Regions from separate parts of the Streptomyces paludis genome, predicted to be linked through region 1. Evidence: riboswitches for the same ligand, from Rfam matches in the RefSeq annotation. Region 1 holds a riboswitch; the other holds the start of a gene.

Region 1 (4,261 bases):
ACCGCGGCCGGGCAGTCGGGGCCGTAGTGCGGGAGGAGTTCGGCGACGACGCGGTCCGCGTAGCGCGCCGCCAGGTGCAGCACCAGCAGCGCGCCGCTGCGGCCGAGCGTGGCCAGGTCCTCGCCCGCCGGCATGGGCGTGGCCTGCTGGGCGACGCGCGTGAGGATGACCGTCTGGCCGACGGTCGGGACCGTCAGCTCCCGCTTCAGCGCGGCCGCCGCCGCCGCGAACGCCGGGACCCCCGGAATCACCTCGTACGGCACACCCGCCGCGTCCAGCCGCCGCATCTGCTCCGCGACGGCGCTGAAGACCGAGGGGTCGCCGGAGTGGAGCCGGGCCACGTCGTGGCCCTCCTGGTGCGCGCGCACCAGCTCCGCCGTGATCCCGTCCAGATCCATCCGCGCCGTGTCGATCAGGCGCGAGTCCGGCGGGCATTCGGCCAGCAGCTCGCGCGGGACGAGGCTGCCCGCGTACAGGCAGACCGCGCACGAGGCCAGCCGCCGCGCACCGCGCAGCGTGATCAGGTCGGCGGCGCCCGGGCCCGCGCCGATGAAGTACACCGTCATCGTTCTTCTCCTGCTCCATCTGAAGGCCATTCCGCAGAGTCCTCCGAGAGACTCTTCGTCACCGCCCACTGCGTCACCGGCATCGCCTGCCGCCACCCCGTGAACCCGCCCACCGGCACCGCGTGCGCCACCGCCAGCCGTACCAACTCCCCGCCCCGGCGCCGGTACCACTCGGCCAGCAGCGCCTCCGACTCCAGCGTCACCGTGTTCGCCACGAGCCGGCCGCCCACCGGCAGCGCCGCCCAGCACGCGGCCAGCAGGCCCGGCACCGTCAGTCCGCCGCCGATGAACACCGCGTCGGGGACCGGCAGTCCCGCCAGCGCGGCGGGGGCCGCGCCGGTCACCACGCGCAGGCCGGGCACGCCCAGCGCACGCGCGTTGCGGCCGATGCGCTCGGCGCGCGCCGGATCGCGTTCGACGGACACCGCCCGGCAGGAACGGTGCGTACGCATCCACTCCACCCCGATCGAGCCCGAACCACCGCCCACGTCCCACAGCAGCTCCCCCGGCGCGGGCGCCAGCGCGCCGAGCGTCGCGGCACGCACATGGCGCTTGGTGAGCTGGCCGTCGTGCTCGTACGAGGCGTCCGGCAGCCCGGGTACGGCGCCGAGGCGCGGCGCGCCCTCCGCGCGGCGGCAGTCGACCGCCACGACGTTCAGCGGGTCACCGGCAGGCGCCGACCAGTCCGCCGCGCTGCCCTCGACACACCGCTCGCGCTCCGCGCCCAGGGCTTCGAGTACGCGCAGCCGGCTCGGCCCGTAACCCCGCTCCCGCAGCAGCGCCGCCACCTCGGCGGGCGTCGCGGCACCGGCGCTGAGCACCAGCACCCGGCGCCCGTCGTGCAGCGCGGCGGCCAGCGTCGCGGTGGGGCGGCCGACAAGCGTGACGACCTCCGTGTCCTCCACCGGCCAGCCGAGCCGCGCGCAGGCATACGACACCGACGACGGATGCGGCAGCACCCGCAGCGCACCGGGTCCCACCTCCTCGGCCAGGGCCCGCCCGATCCCGTAGAACATCGGGTCCCCACTGGCCAGTACGGCGAGACGGCGGCCGGCGTACGCGGCCAGCAGCCGGGGTACGGCGGCCCGCAGCGGCGTCGGCCACGCGACCCGCTCACCCCCACACTCCCCAGCCCCACTACCCGTCCCCGTCCCCGGGAGCAGATCCAGCTGGCGCGGGCCGCCGATGACCACCTCGGCACGGCACAGCGCCGCCCGCGCGGCATCGGTGAGCCCGCTCCAGCCGTCGGCGCCGATCCCGACGACTGTCACACGGGCCTCATCGGCCCCGACGACTTCGCCGGACCCGTGGCCCTCGCGGGGCGGGATGCTCACTGCCGTACACCTCAGAGCTTCTGAACTGGGAGAAAACCGACCTCGAACTCTACTTCTCCCCGCTACTGCTCCCCGCTCCCGCTCCCCGCCGAGGCATCAGCCCCCGCCCCAGCTCCCCCCGCCGCGGGAGGCGTCAGCGCGCCGGTTCGGCCGCCGGTCGTGCCGTCGCGCCGTCCTCGGCCGCGCGTTCCTCCTGGCCGGCCCGGAGCATCCGCTCCGCCAGCGCGCCGAATATCAGCCCGAAGGCAGTCCAGAGCACCGCCTGAACGGCGAGCGACGACAGCCGGAACTCCCAGAGCAGAGCCGCCGGGAAGGTCTCCGGAATGGCGTCGGTGTTCGCGGGCAGTACGAGACACGCCACGGCCACGGCCACGACGAAACCGGCACCCGCGGCGAGCGACGCGTTCCAGTTCCCCAGCCTCGGCGCGAGCCGTCGGCCCACGATGACCGCGGCGACCGCCAGCAGCACGCTCAGCAGGATCATCAGGAAGTACAGCGCGGTGCGCCGGCCGATGGTGTCCCCGTCGCCGACCGCGGGCGGGTTCGCCGGATACTTCAGGAACGGCACCAGACAGACGGTGGTGAAGGCCGCCCCGGCGATCAGCGCCGCGATCGCCCTCGGCCCGAACCGGCCGATCCGGCCCAGGCAGACGGCGAAGACCAGAGCGGCGATACCGCCCACGGCCACCCCGTACACCAGGACACCGGTGGCCAGCCCGAACGTCGACTGGACCGGCCTGCTGACGAGATCTCCCTCCTCATCTCCATGCGAATGGCCTGCGGAATCAGCATCAGAAGCGGAATCGGAATCGGAATCGGATGAACCCTCTGCTCCGTCGCCGTGCTCATGCGCCGGCGCGGAGTTGGCCTCCTCCTGCGCGATCGAGGCCCGTATGGAGGGCTCGCCCGCGAAATAGGCCAGTCCGAACGCGACAAGTCCGGCCAGCACGCCCGCGATCATGCCGCGGACCAGGAGGTTTCTGACGGTGGAGGCATGCATGCGCGTGATCTCCGTCAGTGGTCAGTGGCAGGGGAAGCCGAGCAGATGACGGCCGTCGTGCACCCACTCGTGCACCCCCGCCCCGGAGAACACCGATGTCGCGCCCTGTTCGGCACCGACGAAGTAGAGCAGCACCAGCATCAGCGTGCCCATGAACACCGCCCACGGCAGCACCGCGCGCAGCGGGAGCGGGGTCACCGGCGTACCGGCGTCGGCGGGTGAAATGACCGGATGCGCGATGGACTGCGCCATGACACAACCTCCTTGGGGAACTCGCGTCCCATAAGTGGAGCTTTGACGACGGCCATCGGGTCTGACTCACCCGGAACCCACCGCCTGGTACGCGGCCGGTCCCCGGCATACAGTGGCGCGACCGTGCCGGACTCTCACCGGACTTCCGTCTCGCCGTCGTGATATCGACGTGAAGGTACCGCGAACCGACAAGCGGGCCAAGAGGCCCTTTGCCCAGGAGTTGGCCCCCGCGTATGACCATGACCACACAGCTGTCACTGCATGTGTCCCTCATCGCCCCCGCCATCAGCCCCGCCCTGCGCGAGGCCCGCTTCGGCGAGACCGAAACCGAAACCGACCACGGCAGCGGGGACGAGAGCAACGACGGAAGCGACGACGACGGGCTTGACGCCACCGGGCTGCGCCAGGCCGAAGCCGTACGGGAGACCTTCCCCCGCGCCACCGCCCTCTACGCCTCCCCCACGCGCCGCTGCCGCCGGACCGCTCAGGCCCTCGGCCTGACCACCGCCCCGCTGGCCGCCCTCGCGCCGTGCGCCATGGGCCGCTGGCAGGGCAGGACCCTGGACGAAGTGGCCGCCGCGGAACCGCAGTCGGTGGCCGCCTGGCTGTCCGACCCGGAGGCCGCACCCCACGGGGGAGAGTCCTTGAGCGACTTCCACACCCGCGTCGCCCACTGGCTGGACACGGCCGGCGAGGCCCACAGCGACGGCACGACAGAAGCCGCCGGGCCCACCATGCCCCCCGCAACCGGCAGGCGCCTGCTCGTCGTGGCCGAGCCGGACTTCATCCGCGCCGCCACCGTCCACGCCTTGGGCGCGCCTGCGCGTACGTTCTGGAGGATCGACGTACGTCCTCTGTCCGTCACCGAACTCAGCGGACGCGACGGCCGCTGGAACCTGCGCCTCGGCCGCCCGCTCCACGAGTGAACCCGGCGCGCCGGCCCCCGTATGTCCAGGCCCTCCAGGACGTACGGGACGTCCTGGACGTACGGAACCTCCAGGCCCTCCAGGACGTCGGAGTCAGCCCCGGCCCTTCACCCGGTCCAGCGCGGCGACACCCACCGCCGCCAGACCGATCTGGATTATCAGCTCGATCCAGTCGATCCCCTT
Region 2 (4,261 bases), 2.4 Mb from region 1:
GGCGCCGGGATGAAGGCGTTCTGGTATCACTTCGCGATCATGTTTGAGGCGCTGTTTATCCTCACCACGGTGGACGCGGGCACCCGTGTCGGCCGCTTCATGCTTCAGGACATGCTCGGCAACGTGTACAAGCCGATGCGCCAGGTCAGCTGGAAGCCGGGCGTCTGGTTCGCCAGCGCGGTCGTGGTCGGCGGCTGGGGCTACTTCCTCTGGGTCGGCGTGCACGACCCGCTGGGCGGCATCAACCAGCTCTTCCCGCTCTTCGGCATCGCGAACCAGCTGCTGGCGGCGGTGGCGCTGGCCGTCTGCACGACGCTGCTCGTGAAGTCCGGCCGGCTGAAATGGGCCTGGGTGACCGCCGTACCGCTCGCCTGGGACGCCGCCGTCACCCTGACGGCCAGCTGGCAGAAGATCTTCTCCGACGATCCCAAGGTGGGCTTCTTCACCCAGCGGAACGTCTACCAGGCGGGCATCGACCGGGGCGAGGTCCTGCCGCCCGCCAAGTCCATGGACGACATGCACACCGTCGTCACCAACTCCCTGGTCGACGGCGTACTCACGGCGCTCTTCGCCCTGCTCATCCTGGTCGTCCTCGCGGACGCGGGCCGGGTCTGCTTCCAGGCGATCCGCCACCCGGAGAGCGTGAAACTGTCCGAAACCCCCTATGTGAGATCCCGCATCGTCGCCCCGGCCGGCCTGATCCCCACGCAGGAGGAGAAGGCGGAACTGGCGGCGGCGGAAGCGGAGGCCAGGGTGACGGCGGGCACAGGAAGCGGCGGCACCTCATGACCGTAACAACTCTCCGGCTGCGCCACCTGGCATCCCGGATCCGCTGGTACGTACGCGAGCTGACCGGCGAATCGGCGTACGACCACTACGTCACCCACACCCGCACCCACACACCCGAAGCCCCCTTAATGGACCGCCGAGCCTTCGAACGCCACCGCACAGCCACCCGCGAGGCCGACCCCCGCGAGGGCTTCCGCTGCTGCTGAACCGGACCACGCCCCGGCCGGGTCGGCTCTCGCTCCGTACGAGAGCCGACCCGGCCGACGGCGTCAGCGCACCCAGTTCTTGAGCTGCTCCGTCTCCAGCGTGATGCCCACCGGGTCGGGAAGAGTGATCTCCTTGCCGAACGGCACCGTATGCGCCATCTCGTAGCGCCCGCCGTCCGGCTCGCTGTAGACCGTCACCTCACAGCGCTCCCGGTCGACCAGCAGATAGAGCGGGATCTTGGTCTCGGCGTAGGCGCGGGGCTTCTCGACCCGGTCGCGGCTGTCGGTGTCGGAATCGTACGAGGTGACTTCCACGGCCATCAGGACGGGAGACGGGTCGGCCCACTCGCCCTGGCCGACAAAGGCACCGCTGGGCGCCACCGAGCCGTCCGGTCGGGCACGGCCCTTCCGGTACGCCTGTACCTGGAGCCCTTGATCGGGATAGAGCCACAGCTCGGGACGTGACTGCATACAGATACGCGTCAGCCACTCGATGATGCGCCCGTGGTCCCCGTCCGGCACAACCCTGCTCCTGATCTTCCCGTCGATGAGTTCCAGCCGGATGCTCTGTATCGTCCGGGCCAGTATGCGAGTGGCCTCGTCGAACTCTTCGGGAAGGATCTGGGACTCGTAATCGATGACCGTCACAGGGGACACCTCCTAGTGCGTACGACGATAGCGGAGGGGTCTGACACAGGCCGCCGGAATGACCCACGACACAACATCTGGGGGGTGGCATCGCGACCGCCCCCCAGATGTATGCTCAACCTCGCTGTCGACGCAGGGGAATCCGGTGCGAATCCGGAACTGTCCCGCAACGGTGTGTGATGGTGTGCTTTGCCGCACCCTCATGAGTCCGGGTACCTGCCGACGGTGCGTCCGGCTCGACCCGAACCGGACGCTCAGACGTCCGGGCCTCGCGGTTGGGCCGGTGGACGCGTCGCGCCGTGCCGCCCGTCTCCGGGCCGTACCGGTCGCGCCCGCGATCCCCGTTTCCCTCGCCGCGAAGGCCCAGAGCCGAGCGAGGGAGAGCACCCCGTGACCATCGCGCCAGCGGATCCGGCCTCAGTCCTTTCCGCAGCGGACCCTTCCGCCGCGGGCCTTTCCGCGACGGGACCTTCCGCAACGGGCCCTTCCGCGGCGGGGTCTTCCGCAACGGTCGACGCGCCGTCCGACGGTCCCGGCACCGCGCTGCTGCGGACCCTGACCGAGCTGACCGCCGATCTGCCCGACACCGACCCGGGCAGGGTAGCCGCCGCCGCGCTGCGCGGCCGTAACGCCCGCTCGGACGCGGCCGAGCTGCGCGGACTCGCCACCGAGGCGGCGGCCGGGCTGATCTCCGAGGACCCGGCGTACTCCCGCCTCGCGGCCCGGCTGCTGACGCGCGCCATCGCGGACGAGGCGGCCACCCAGGGCGCCGTGTCGTTCTCCGCCTCCGTCGCCGTCGGCCACCGCGAGGGCCTCGTCGCGGACCGTACGGCCGCCTTCGTCGCACTCCACGCCGCCCGGCTCGACGCGATGATCGACCCCGCCGCCGACGACCGCTTCGGCTACTTCGGGCTGCGCACGCTCTACAGCCGCTATCTCCTGCGGCACCCGATCACCCGCCAGGTCATCGAGACCCCCCAGCACTTCATGGCGCGCGTCGCCGCCGGCCTCGCCGAGGACGACAGCGACCGGGCCGCTACCGAGGTCGGCCGGCTCTACGGGCTGATGAGCCGGCTGGAGTACCTCCCCTCCTCCCCCACGCTCTTCAACTCCGGCACCCGGCACCCGCAGATGTCCTCCTGCTACCTGCTGGACTCCCCGCTGGACGAGCTGGACTCCATCTACGACCGGTACCACCAGGTCGCGCGGCTCTCGAAGCACGCGGGCGGGATCGGCCTGTCGTACTCCCGCATCCGCTCGCGCGGTTCGCTGATCCGCGGCACCAACGGCCACTCCAACGGCATCGTCCCCTTCCTCCGCACGCTCGACTCGTCCGTCGCCGCCGTCAACCAGGGCGGCCGGCGCAAGGGCGCCGCCTGTGTCTATCTGGAGACCTGGCACGCGGACCTGGAGGAGTTCCTCGAACTGCGCGACAACACGGGCGAGGAAGCGCGCCGTACGCACAATCTGAACCTCGCGCACTGGATCCCCGACGAGTTCATGCGCCGCGTCGACACGGACGGCACCTGGTCGCTCTTCTCCCCGTCCGACGTGCCGGAGCTGGTGGACCTGTGGGGCGACGCGTTCGACGCCGCGTACCGCAAGGCCGAGGCCGACGGTCTCGCCCGTAAAACCATGCCCGCGCGCGAGCTGTACGGCCGGATGATGCGCACCCTCGCGCAGACCGGCAACGGCTGGATGACCTTCAAGGACGCGTCGAACCGTACGGCCAACCAGACCGCCGAGCCCGGCCACACCGTCCACTCCTCGAACCTCTGCACAGAGATCCTGGAGGTCACGGACGACGGCGAGACGGCCGTCTGCAACCTCGGCTCGGTCAACCTGGGCGCGTTCGTCCGCGACGAGGACGGCGAGATCGACTGGGAGCGCCTGGACGAGACCGTCCGTACGGCCGTGACCTTCCTCGACCGCGTCGTGGACATCAACTTCTACCCGACCGAGCAGGCCGGCCGCTCCAACGCCAAGTGGCGCCCGGTCGGTCTGGGCGCGATGGGCCTCCAGGACGTCTTCTTCAAGAAGCGCCTGCCCTTCGACTCCCCCGAGGCCGCCGCGCTCTCCACCAAGATCGCCGAGCGCATCATGCTCGCCGCGTACGAGGCGTCCTGCGACCTCGCCGAGCGCAGCGGCCCGCTGCCCGCCTGGGAGAAGACGCGCACCGCGCGCGGGGTGCTGCACCCCGACCACTACGGCGTGGAGCTGACCTGGCCGGAGCGCTGGGACGCGCTGCGCGCCCGCGTCGCGAAGACCGGCATGCGCAACTCGCTGCTCCTCGCCATCGCGCCGACGGCGACGATCGCCTCGATCGCGGGCGTGTACGAGTGCATCGAGCCGCAGGTCTCCAACCTCTTCAAGCGCGAGACACTGTCGGGTGAGTTCCTCCAGGTCAACTCCTATCTGGTGGACGAGCTGAAGCGGCTCGGCGTCTGGGACGCGCAGACCCGCGAGGCGCTGCGCGAGTCCAGCGGCTCGGTGGCGGGCTTCACCTGGGTCCCGGCGGAGGTACGGGAGCTGTTCCGTACGGCGTGGGAGATCCCGCAGCGCGGCCTGATCAACATGGCGGCGGCGCGCACACCGTTCCTGGACCAGAGCCAGTCGCT

The links. Region 1 has a riboswitch for cobalamin ahead of DVK44_RS12830 (CbtB domain-containing protein). Riboswitches for the same ligand answer to the same signal wherever they lie in the genome.
Region 2: linked by a shared signal. The riboswitch ahead of DVK44_RS23750 (ribonucleoside-diphosphate reductase subunit alpha) and the one ahead of DVK44_RS12830 (CbtB domain-containing protein) in region 1 are both predicted to bind cobalamin.

What each region holds. Positions count from the first base shown of each region.
Region 1 covers NZ_CP031194.1:2,934,868-2,939,128, forward strand. Annotated here, with positions in the region: gene cobM (precorrin-4 C(11)-methyltransferase) at 1-566, opposite strand, end outside; gene cbiE (precorrin-6y C5,15-methyltransferase (decarboxylating) subunit CbiE) at 563-1,894, opposite strand; gene DVK44_RS12825 (CbtA family protein) at 2,034-2,900, opposite strand; gene DVK44_RS12830 (CbtB domain-containing protein) at 2,922-3,152, opposite strand; cobalamin riboswitch at 3,229-3,350, opposite strand; gene DVK44_RS12835 (histidine phosphatase family protein) at 3,386-4,078, shown strand; gene DVK44_RS12840 (GlsB/YeaQ/YmgE family stress response membrane protein) at 4,172-4,261, opposite strand, start outside.
Region 2 covers NZ_CP031194.1:5,368,101-5,372,361, reverse strand. Annotated here, with positions in the region: gene DVK44_RS23765 (carbon starvation CstA family protein) at 1-789, shown strand, start outside; gene DVK44_RS23760 (CstA-like transporter-associated (seleno)protein) at 786-995, shown strand; gene DVK44_RS23755 (Uma2 family endonuclease) at 1,059-1,643, opposite strand; cobalamin riboswitch at 1,755-1,881, shown strand; gene DVK44_RS23750 (ribonucleoside-diphosphate reductase subunit alpha) at 2,187-4,261, shown strand, end outside.